2 regions of the Actinoplanes sp. ATCC 53533 genome follow, and region 2 is predicted to be linked to the other one. Evidence: predicted binding sites of a transcription regulator. Region 2 holds the regulator's gene; the other holds the start of a gene.
What was found. Region 2 encodes HrcA, which represses chaperone genes, less so after heat shock. Its sites were predicted from a motif close to GGTTNGCACNCTCNNNNNGAGNGTGCNAACC; they were not measured.
Positions count from the first base shown of each region.

Region 1 (5,185 bases), on a different contig from region 2:
CGAGGGAGCGCTGGCCGGGCTCGGCGCCGGCGACGTCGTCGTCGCCGGCAACGCGCCGTACTACGCCTGGCCGGGCATCGACGTGCGGTACACGCCGGCGATCTGCGCGGCGATGGCATTCGGCTTCGAGCAGGACCAGCCCGCCTGGAACATGACGGTGGACCTGGCCGGGGACGCGCCGGGAGCCACCGCCGGGGACGAGGCGCGGCTGGCCGAGGAGGGCATCACGGTGCGGCGGGCGACCGCCGAGGACGTTCCGGCGCTGGTCAGATTCACGCTGACCAACTTCGGCGAGGGCTGGGCCGGGGAGATCACCCACTCCGTCGGACGGGACCAGGCCGGCTGCCACCTGGCGCTGGCCAAGGACGGCGCGATCCTGGGCTTCGCGGCCTACGGATCGTCGCGACCGACGTGGTTCGGGCCGATGGGCACCGCCCCGGCCGCCCGCGGGCTGGGCATCGGCGCCCTGCTGCTGCGCCGCTGCCTCGCCGACCAGCGCGCCGCCGGCCACAGCCAGGTGCAGATCGGCTGGGTCGGGCCACTGCCCTTCTACGCGAACGCCGTCGGCGCCCGCGTAGAACGAGTCTTTCTGCTCTACCGCAAACAGCTCTGACATCCGGCACGAGCCGGGCGAGGACAGCGAAAGGGCGGGCCGCCGAGGCGACCCGCCCTTTCGTCGTTACCAGGTGGACTTAGAAGTCCATGTCTCCGCCGCCACCCGGGCCACCGGCCGGGGCCGGGTTCTTCTCGGGCTTGTCCGCCACGACCGCCTCGGTCGTGAGGAACAGTGCGGCGATCGACGCGGCGTTCTGCAGCGCCGAGCGGGTGACCTTGGCCGGGTCGATGATGCCCGCGGCCAGCAGGTCGACGTACTCGCCGTTGGCGGCGTTCAGGCCCCAACCGGCTTCGAGGTTGCGCACCTTCTCCACCACGACGCCGCCCTCGAGGCCGGCGTTGACGGCGATCTGGCGCAGCGGGGCGTCGAGCGCGACCTTCACGATGTTCGCGCCGGTGGCCTCGTCGCCCTGCAGGTCGAGCTTGTCGAACGCGGTCTTGCCGGCCTGCACGAGCGCGACGCCACCACCGGGGACGATGCCCTCCTCGACGGCCGCCTTCGCGTTGCGAACGGCGTCCTCGATGCGGTGCTTGCGCTCCTTGAGCTCGACCTCGGTGGCCGCGCCGACCTTGATGACCGCAACGCCGCCGGCCAGCTTGGCCAGGCGCTCCTGCAGCTTCTCGCGGTCGTAGTCGGAGTCCGACTTCTCGATCTCGGCGCGGATCTGGTTGACCCGGCCCTGGATCTGCTCGGCGTTGCCGGCACCGTCGACGATGGTCGTCTCGTCCTTGGTGATGACCACCTTGCGGGCCTGGCCCAGCAGGCTCAGGTCGGCGGCGTCGAGCTTGAGGCCGACCTCTTCGCTGACGACCGTGGCGCCGGTGAGGATGGCGATGTCGTCCAGCATGGCCTTGCGGCGGTCACCGAAGCCCGGCGCCTTGACGGCGACGGACTTGAAGGTGCCACGGACCTTGTTGACAACCAGGGTCGCCAGGGCCTCGCCCTCGACGTCCTCGGCGATGATGATCAGCGGCTTGCCGCCCTGCATGACCTTCTCGAGGACCGGGAGCAGGTCCTTGACCGCGGAGATCTTGCTGTTCGCGATGAGGATGTACGGGTCGTCGAAGACGGCCTCCATCCGCTCCGCGTCGGTCATGAAGTATGCCGAGATGTAGCCCTTGTCGAAGCGCATGCCCTCGGTGAGCTCCAGCTCGAGCCCGAAGGTGTTGCTCTCCTCGACGGTGATGACGCCTTCCTTGCCGACCTTGTCCATGGCCTCGGCGATGATCTCGCCGACCGTGGAGTCACCGGCGGAGATGGAGGCGGTGGAGGCGATCTGCTCCTTGGTCTCCACGTCCTTGGCGAGCTTGCTCAGCTCGTCGGAGACAGCCGCGACGGCAGCCTCGATGCCCCGCTTGAGGGCCATCGGGTTGGCGCCGGCCGCGACGTTGCGCAGGCCCTCGCGCACCAGAGCCTGGGCCAGCACGGTCGCCGTCGTCGTGCCGTCGCCGGCTACGTCGTCGGTCTTCTTGGCGACCTCCTTGACCAGCTCGGCGCCGATCTTCTCGAAGGTGCCCTCGAGCTCGATCTCCTTGGCGATCGACACACCATCGTTGGTGATGGTGGGAGCGCCCCACTTCTTCTCGAGCACGACGTTGCGGCCCTTGGGGCCGAGCGTCACCTTGACGGCGTCGGCGAGCTGGTTCATACCACTCTCGAGGCCGCGACGAGCTTCCTCGTCAAATGCGATGATCTTGGCCATACGGCTTTGTCCTCCTGGACATTCGCGGCGCCGGGCCGGTCCGGCCCGCTTTCCGCACGTAGGAACCATGCGGACGTCACCACCTGGCGATGTGACGTCCTCAGGTCGAGCCGGATAGCCCGCGACGACCGGTCTCGTGCCCCGGCACCGATGGCGATGCCGCGGCCGTGACCCCACCGCCCCGACCTGCTGGCACTCACGTGGCGCGAGTGCCAATCACTTGTTTAGCACTCTGCTGGGGCGAGTGCAAGCAGAACGGACCGCCCGCGCGGGTGCCCACGGCGGTCGTATATCGGCGTCCCGCTTGCCCCCACCTGGGCGACGAGGTAGGCAGAGCAGCATGACCAGCACCATCGCGCCGGCCCTGACCGTGCACCGGGTCACTCCCGCGGACGCGGGCCGGATGCGCGCCCTGCGGCTGGAGATGCTGGCCGACAGCCCGCTCGCCTTCCTGGAGACGCTCGCCCAGGCCGCGGCCCGGCCGCACGCCGACTTCCGGCGGCGGATCGCGCAGGCGTCGACGGGCGGCCAGCTCGCCCAGTTCGTGGCCGACCCCGGGGGCCGGCTGATCGGCCACGCGGGCGGCACGGTGCTGCCCGAGGCGCCGGGCACGACGGTCGTCTTCGCGGTCTACATCACACCCGCCCGGCGTGGCACCGGCGTGCTGGGCGGGCTCGTCGACGCGGTCGCCGAGTGGTCGGTGGCGATGGGCCGCAGCGAGCTGATGCTGGAGGTCGTGGTCGGCAACGACCGCGCGGTCCGGGCGTACGAGCGGCTGGGCTTCGCCGACACCGGGGTGCGGGTGCCGCACCCGATCGTCCCCGGCCTGCTGGAGCTCCAGATGCGCCGGCGGGCCTGACGATGGGCGCGGCGTGGCACACGGCCCGCACCCTGCTGACCGCCGTCAACGGGACCACCCTGGTCGGCCTTGGCCTGGCCGTGCTGACCGGCGCCAAGGTGCGGCGCGGGCCGGGCGGGATCCTGGTCGCCGAGGGCTACCGGCGCAAGGCGCCGCCCGCGACCTGCTTCACCATCGGTTCGGTGATCATCACCAGGCGCACGGCCGAGTGGCTGCTGCACGAGAGCCGGGCCGACCTGCTCGCCCACGAGAGCCGGCACGCCGGGCAGTATGCGGTGCTCGGCCCGCTGTTCTGGCCGGCGTACTGGGCGCTCTGCGGCTACTCGTGGGCGTTGACCGGCACCTACGGCACCCGGAACGCCTTCGAGCGGCACGCGGGCCTGGAGCGCGGCGGATACCGGGTGGCGCCGCTGCGACCGGGGCTGCGGCGGTTCAGACGGTCAGCTGCCACTGAGTCCACTGGTCCACCGCCCGGAAGCCCATCGTCCGGTTGATCCGGAGCATGTGGTCGTTCGTGGCGGCGTTGAAGGTGTCGATCGCGCGCAGGCCGGGACGGCTGCTGCGGGCGTACCGGAGATTTTGGTTTTTGATCGTCAGGCCGAGACCGTGTCCGCGGTGGCCCGGGTCGACGATGGTGATGCTCTGCCAGGCGTGCCAGGCCGTATCGTCCTGGCCGGCGATCGTCGTCCACGCGATGAGCCGCCCGCTGTCCTCGTGCACGGCGCCGGTGTGGAACGCCGTGCGCCGCCGGACGCGGATGGCCTCCTCGGCCGCGCGGACCCGGGCGGCGTCGACCTTCTCGGCCTCCCAGGCCAGGTCCCCGGTGGGGGCGTCGGCGTTCAGCCGGCTTTCCAGGTAGCCGAGGTCGTCCAGGAACTCCGCGGGCGCCACGTTCGTCCACCGGACCAGCCGGTAGCCGGCCGCCACCGGAGTGTCCGGGGGCTCGGCGGTGGCCAGGTCCAGGCGGCTGCGGACCTCCACCAGGCCGGCCGCCGCGCCCATGGCCCTCGCGAAGGCCGCGCCGTCGTCGGTGGTCGGGCCGATGAGGTGCCGGCGGCCGAGTGCCCGGGTGCGCTCGACCGCGTGCCCGAACAGGGCCCGCCCGATCCCGCGCCGCCGCTGCTCCGGATGCACGAAGAGCTGGACGTTGACGTTGGCCAGATTGTCCAGCAGTGGCAGGCCCAGCTCGAGGTGCCCGGCGGGCACGCCGTCGTGGACCGCCAGATATTGCTCCAGCTCGTTACCCGGCCACGGATGCCGCAGGCGAGCGCGGTAGGCCTCGAAGGTGCCCAGCGGGATGTCGGGGGTGTCCGACTCGGCGGCCGCCCGGTCGATCTCGAAGGCCGTCTGATCATCCGCGAGGGGCGCAATCCGTAGCATCTCGACAGACTGTCCTGCCGGCGATCGCGCCGCGACCGAGATTTGGCCGGGAAGTTTGGTCGGGAGGACGCGCGCACAGCGCCTCCGGCACTGGGTCGTTGGGCCCCTAGGAGATTGTCGCCAAGCTCGAAGGTGGGGCCACGTACGGCGTCGCGTCCTCCCGCGTAGAGCATCCTGCCGAGCCTGAGATCCCCGCGCAAGTCCTCAGCGGAAGGAATCTTGACGTTAGGCAGACTGGTGATTACTCTGCGTCACCCGAGGAGGCCGGCATCCCGGGCCCCGCGCAGCGAGGGCTTGATCCGGTGGGTGGGCCCGACCTGACCGGCGACGGCGTCCAGCGTCTTGAGGCCCTCGCCGGTGTTGAAGACGACCGTCTCCTTCTCCGGGTCGAGCTTGCCGCTGGCCACCAGCTTCTTGAGCACCGCCACGGTGACGCCGCCGGCGGTCTCGGCGAAGACGCCGGTGGTGCGGGCGAGAAGCTGGATGGCGTCGCGGATCTCGTCGTCGTCGGCGTAGTCCATCCAGCCGCCGGTGCGGGTCACGGCCTCGATGGCGTACGCGCCGGCGGCCGGGTCGCCGATGTTCAGCGACTTCGCGATGCCGGTCGGCTTCACCGGGATGATCTGGT
Region 1 is NZ_QHHV01000220.1:25,776-30,960, forward strand. Features, by position in the region: gene DMB66_RS49280 (GNAT family N-acetyltransferase) at 1-613, shown strand, start outside; gene groL (chaperonin GroEL) at 693-2,318, opposite strand; gene DMB66_RS49290 (GNAT family N-acetyltransferase) at 2,659-3,177, shown strand; gene DMB66_RS49295 (hypothetical protein) at 3,180-3,671, shown strand; gene DMB66_RS49300 (GNAT family N-acetyltransferase) at 3,610-4,557, opposite strand; gene thrC (threonine synthase) at 4,809-5,185, opposite strand, start outside.
Region 1: the regulator HrcA is predicted to act here: its motif matches at 2,506-2,536, upstream of groL (chaperonin GroEL).

Region 2 (5,185 bases):
CCAGCAACTCGGCGGGGATCCGGCCGGACTGCCGGGCCTCGGCGGTCTCCTTCAGGTCGGCCCCGGAGCAGAAGACCGGCCCGGTGTGCGAGATCACCACCGCCCGGACGGCCGGGTCGGTGACGGCGGCGCCCAGCCCTTCCAGCAGCTCACGCATGAGCTGGGCGGAGAGCGCATTGCGGTTCGCCGGGCTGTCCAGTGTGATGGTGGTCACTCCGGCGGCGGTGGCGGTACGGACCAACTCCATGCCGGAACCCTAACGGGGTACGTGCACACTTGACGGATGCCTGGTCCCCTCCCCGACGGTGAGCCCGTGCCGAGTGACGGCTCGCTGCCCGACAGCGCCCTGCGCGACGTCGGCGGGCGCGGTTTCGGGGTCTACGTCCACGTGCCGTTCTGCGCGAGCCGCTGCGGATACTGCGACTTCAACACGTACACCGCCAGTGAGCTGGGCGGCGGTGCCAGCCGCGAGGGTTACGCGGACGCGGTCCTGGCCGAGCTGAAGCTGGCCGCCTCGGTCACCGGCGCGCGCGTCGACACCGTCTTCGTCGGCGGCGGCACGCCGACCCTGCTCGACCCCGGTGACCTGGGCCGGATCCTCGACGGCATCGACCAGACCTGGGGCCTGGCGGCCGGCGCCGAGATCACCACCGAGGCCAACCCGGAGTCGGTCGACCCGGCCTCGCTGCGGGCGCTGCGCCGGGCCGGCTACACCCGCATCTCGCTGGGCATGCAGTCCGCCGCCCCGGCCGTGCTGAGGATCCTGGACCGCAAGCACACCGCGGGCCGGGCGCCGCAGGCCGCGATCGAGGCGCGGGAGGCCGGCTTCGAGCACATCAACCTGGACCTGATCTACGGGACGCCGGGCGAGCGCCCCGAGGACTTCGCCGCCTCGCTGCGCACCGTGATCGACGCGGGAGTCGACCACGTCAGCGCGTACTCGCTGATCGTCGAGGACGGGACCCGGATGGCCGCCCGGATGCGCCGCGGCGAGCTGCCGTACCCGGAGGACGACGTCGCCGCCGACCGCTACCTGGCCGCGGAGCAGGCCCTCGGCGCGGCGGGTTTCTCCTGGTACGAGGTGTCGAACTGGGCGACGACGCCGGCGGCCCGCTGCCGGCACAACCTGCTGTACTGGACCGGCGGCGACTGGTGGGGCCTCGGGCCGGGCGCGCACAGCCACGTGGGCGGCGTGCGCTGGTGGAACGTCAAGCACCCCGCGGCGTACGCGAAAAGGGTCGAAGCGGGACTCTCTCCCGGCCTGGGCCGGGAGCTGCTCACCGACGCCGACCGGCACGTCGAGGACGTGATGTTGCGGGTCCGCCTGCGCGACGGCCTGCCGTTGACCGCGCTCGACGCGCCCGGGCTGACCGGCGCGGCCCAGGCCCTGGCCGACGGCCTGCTGGACCGGGCGGCCTACGAGGCCGGCCGGGTGGTCCTCACCCTGCGCGGCCGGCTGCTGGCCGACGCCGTGATCCGCGACCTGCTGCCGTGACGCGGTGGCGCCGGGCCGGAGCCCGGCGCCATCGAGGGAGCGCTACTTCACGATCGAGACCGTCATCGGGTAGTTGTACGGCTCGTTGTTGTTCGCCTTGACCCCGGCGATGATGCCGAAGATCGTGCCGATGGCCCACGCCGCCGGCCCGATGATGAAGCCGACCAGGGCGCAGGTGAGCACCCAGCCGACGAGCGCGATGATCGACCAGAGGATCTGGAAGTTCAGCGCCTTGACCGCCTCGGCCCGCACGACCGGCGACTGGTTGCCCTTGGCCAGCAGGGCTACGAGCGGCGCGATCCAGCCGGAGCAGCCGCCGCCGAGGAACGCGCCGGCCGCGCCACCGAAGTGGGCCACCAGGATCCAGGTCTTGTCGTCGCTGCCCGGCCCGTAGCTCGACGGCGGGTAGCCACCGGGCGGGTAACCACCCGGCTGCTGGCCGTAGGCGCCGGGAGCGCCGTACGGGGGGTCGTTGGGCGGCGGGCCGTAGCCGCCCGGGGCACCCGACGACGGCGGCGGGCCGTAACCACCGGCACCGGAGGTGGGCGGGGGAGCATAGCCCCCGGCGCCCGAGGTGGGCGGCGGCGAGCCGTAGGGCGGCGGCGAGCCGTAAGGCGGCGGCTGCGGGGAGCCGTACGGCGGGGGCGATCCGGCGGCCGGATCGTTACCCGACTGTGGGTTGAACGGTCTGGTGGGGTCCGAGGGGCTTCCCTCACCGGGAGGACGCGGCGGTTCAGTCATGCGCACACGGTAGGACCGCAGGTCGAACGTGGCGAGGGCAACACCCTGGTGACGTCGGAGAATAGACACTCGGCTAAGTGACACAGGCCCTGTCGGCTGATCATCGCGCGGCGGGCGCCGGCGACGTAGACTGGCACTCGACTTTGAGGAGTGCCAAGAGCGCCAAGGGGGAGGAGCCGACGTGAGTCTTGACGACCGCAAGCTCGAAGTGCTCCGCGCCATAGTCGAGGACTACGTGGCGACCCAGGAGCCGGTGGGCAGCAAATCCCTGGTCGAGCGCCACCAGTTGGGCGTCTCCCCGGCCACGGTCCGCAACGACATGGCGGTGCTGGAGGAGGAGGGCTACATCCGGCAGCCGCACACCAGCGCCGGCCGGGTCCCGACCGACGCCGGCTACCGGCTCTTCGTCGACCGCCTCTCCCGGGTCAAGCCGCTGAGCCCGGCCGAGCGCCGCGCCATCGAGCGCTTCCTGGTCGGCGCGGTCGACCTCGACGACGTCGTGCACCGCACGGTGCGGCTGCTCGCCCAGCTGACCCGGCAGGTCGCCGTCGTGCAATATCCGAGCCTCGCCCGCTCCTCGGTGCGCCACCTCGAGTTGGTGCCGATCTCCACCACCCGGCTCATGCTGGTGATGATCGCCGACACCGGCCGGGTCGAGCAGCGCCTGGTGGAGCTGCCGGGGCCGACGGCCAGCGACGACGTGCTCGACATGCGTCGCAAGATCAACTCTAAGCTCACCGGCGAGAAGCTCGCCGACACCCCGCCGCTGGTGCAGGTTCTGGTCGACGAGTGCGCCCCGGAGAAGCGCACGACGATGGCCTGCGTCGCCTCGGTGCTGCTCGAGACACTGGTCGAGCGCAGTGAGGAACGCCTCGCCCTGGCGGGTACGGCAAACCTGACCCGCGGCGGCGTGCTGGACTTCCAGGGCACGCTGCGGCCGGTCCTCGAAGCGCTGGAGGAGGAGGTCATCCTTCTCAAGCTCATCGGTGAGGTGGAACCGAGCACCACCCGGGTCCGCATCGGCGACGAGAACGAGATCGACAACCTGCGGGCGGCATCCGTGGTCAGCACGGGTTACGGACCAGGCACGACGATCGTTGGTGGGCTCGGCGTGCTGGGGCCGACCCGGATGGACTACCCCGGCACGATCGCGACTGTGCGTGCCGTGGCACGCTACGTTGGCGATCTGCTGGCACAAAACTGACGCAACCGCGACGAAGGTCTCCAGCGCGCAGCGCGGGGCAGACATGAGGACTCGAAACCCTGTGGCCAAGGACTACTACGGAATTCTCGGCATCAGCCGCGAAGCCACCGACGACGAGATCAAGCGCGCCTATCGCAAGCTGGCCCGTCAATACCACCCGGACGTCAATCCCGACCCCGAGGCGCACGAGAAGTTCAAGGACATCAACGCCGCGTACGAGGTCCTCTCGGACGACCAGAAGCGGCAGATCGTCGACCTCGGTGGCGATCCGCTGGCGCCGGGCGGCGGCGGTGCGGGCGGCCCGGGCGGTCCCGGCGGCGCCGGCCCGTTCGTGGGCTTCCAGGACATCATGGACGCGTTCTTCGGCACGGCGGCTGGTGGCGGCGGCTCCCGCGGGCCCCGTCCCCGCACCCGGCCCGGCGCCGACGCGATCCTGCGCCTGGAGCTCGACCTGGTGGAGACCGCCTTCGGCGTCGAAGCCCCGATCACGGTCGACACCGCGGTGCTGTGCACCCAGTGCTCCGGCGCGGGCACCGCACCCGGCACCCACCTGGCCACCTGTGAGACCTGCGGCGGCCGCGGCGAGGTCCAGTCGGTGCAGCGCACGTTCCTCGGCCAGGTCGTCTCGTCCCGCCCGTGCCAGGCCTGCCAGGGCCACGGCACGGTCATCCCGCAGCCCTGCCCGACCTGCGCCGGCGACGGCCGGATCCGCACCCGCCGCTCGCTGACCGTGAAGATCCCGGCCGGCGTCGAGGACGGCATGCGCATCCGCCTGGCCCAGCAGGGCGAGGTGGGCCCGGGCGGCGGCACGGCCGGCGACCTGTACGTGGAGATCCACGAACGCCCCCACGACGTCTACTCGCGCAAGGGCGATGACCTGCACTGCCGGGTCACCCTGCCGATGACGGCGGCGGCGCTCGGCACCCGGCTGACCATCAAGACGCTGGACAGCGAGGAGAACATCGAGGTCAAGCCGGGCACCCAGCCGGCCTCGACGCTGCGCATCCGCGGCAAGGGCGTGCCACACCTGCGCGGCCAGGGCCGGGGCGAGCTGTTCGTGCACCTGGACGTGAAGACGCCGACGAAGCTGACGGCCGACCAGGAGCGGATGCTGCGCGACTTCGCCAAGACCCGCGGCGAGGACATCGCGGAGCTGAGCAAGCAGGGTGGATTCTTCTCCCGCATGCGAGACGCCTTCAACGGCCACTAGGGCGCCGGCGGGGATTGGGCGGGTTCTTTGATCAGGAACGGCGTGGTTGTTGGGTAGCCTCGCCTGGTGTCTGCGCCTCTTTTCTTGGTTGACGACCTGCCCAGTGGCAGGCGGTTCACGCTCGCCGGTGCGGAGGGGCATCATGCCGCCACCGTGCAGCGGCTCAAGGTCGGTGAGGATCTGTTGCTCTCCGACGGGCGGGGCGGGACCGCGGTCGCCGAGGTGACCGGGGTCGGCCGGGGCAGTGTCGACGTGAACGTGCTCGGGCGGGAGTTCGCCGAGGTGCCGGATCCCCGGCTTGTCGTGGTGCAGGGGATCGCCAAGGGCGACCGGGGCGAGCTCGCCGTCCAGGCCATGACCGAGATCGGGGTCGACGAGATCGTGCCCTGGGCCGCCTCCCGTTCCGTGGCCCAGTGGCGCGGCGACCGCGGCGTACGCGCCCGGGAGAAGTGGGTGAGCACCGCGCGGGAGGCCGCCAAGCAGGCCCGTCGTTCGTGGCTTCCGGTCGTCGCCGGCAATCCCGACGTCTCCACCA
Region 2 is NZ_QHHV01000166.1:43,799-48,983, forward strand. Features, by position in the region: gene DMB66_RS42715 (enoyl-CoA hydratase-related protein) at 1-247, opposite strand, end outside; gene hemW (radical SAM family heme chaperone HemW) at 284-1,495, shown strand; gene DMB66_RS42725 (DUF4870 domain-containing protein) at 1,538-2,236, opposite strand; gene hrcA (heat-inducible transcriptional repressor HrcA) at 2,418-3,440, shown strand; gene dnaJ (molecular chaperone DnaJ) at 3,502-4,650, shown strand; gene DMB66_RS42740 (16S rRNA (uracil(1498)-N(3))-methyltransferase) at 4,717-5,185, shown strand, end outside.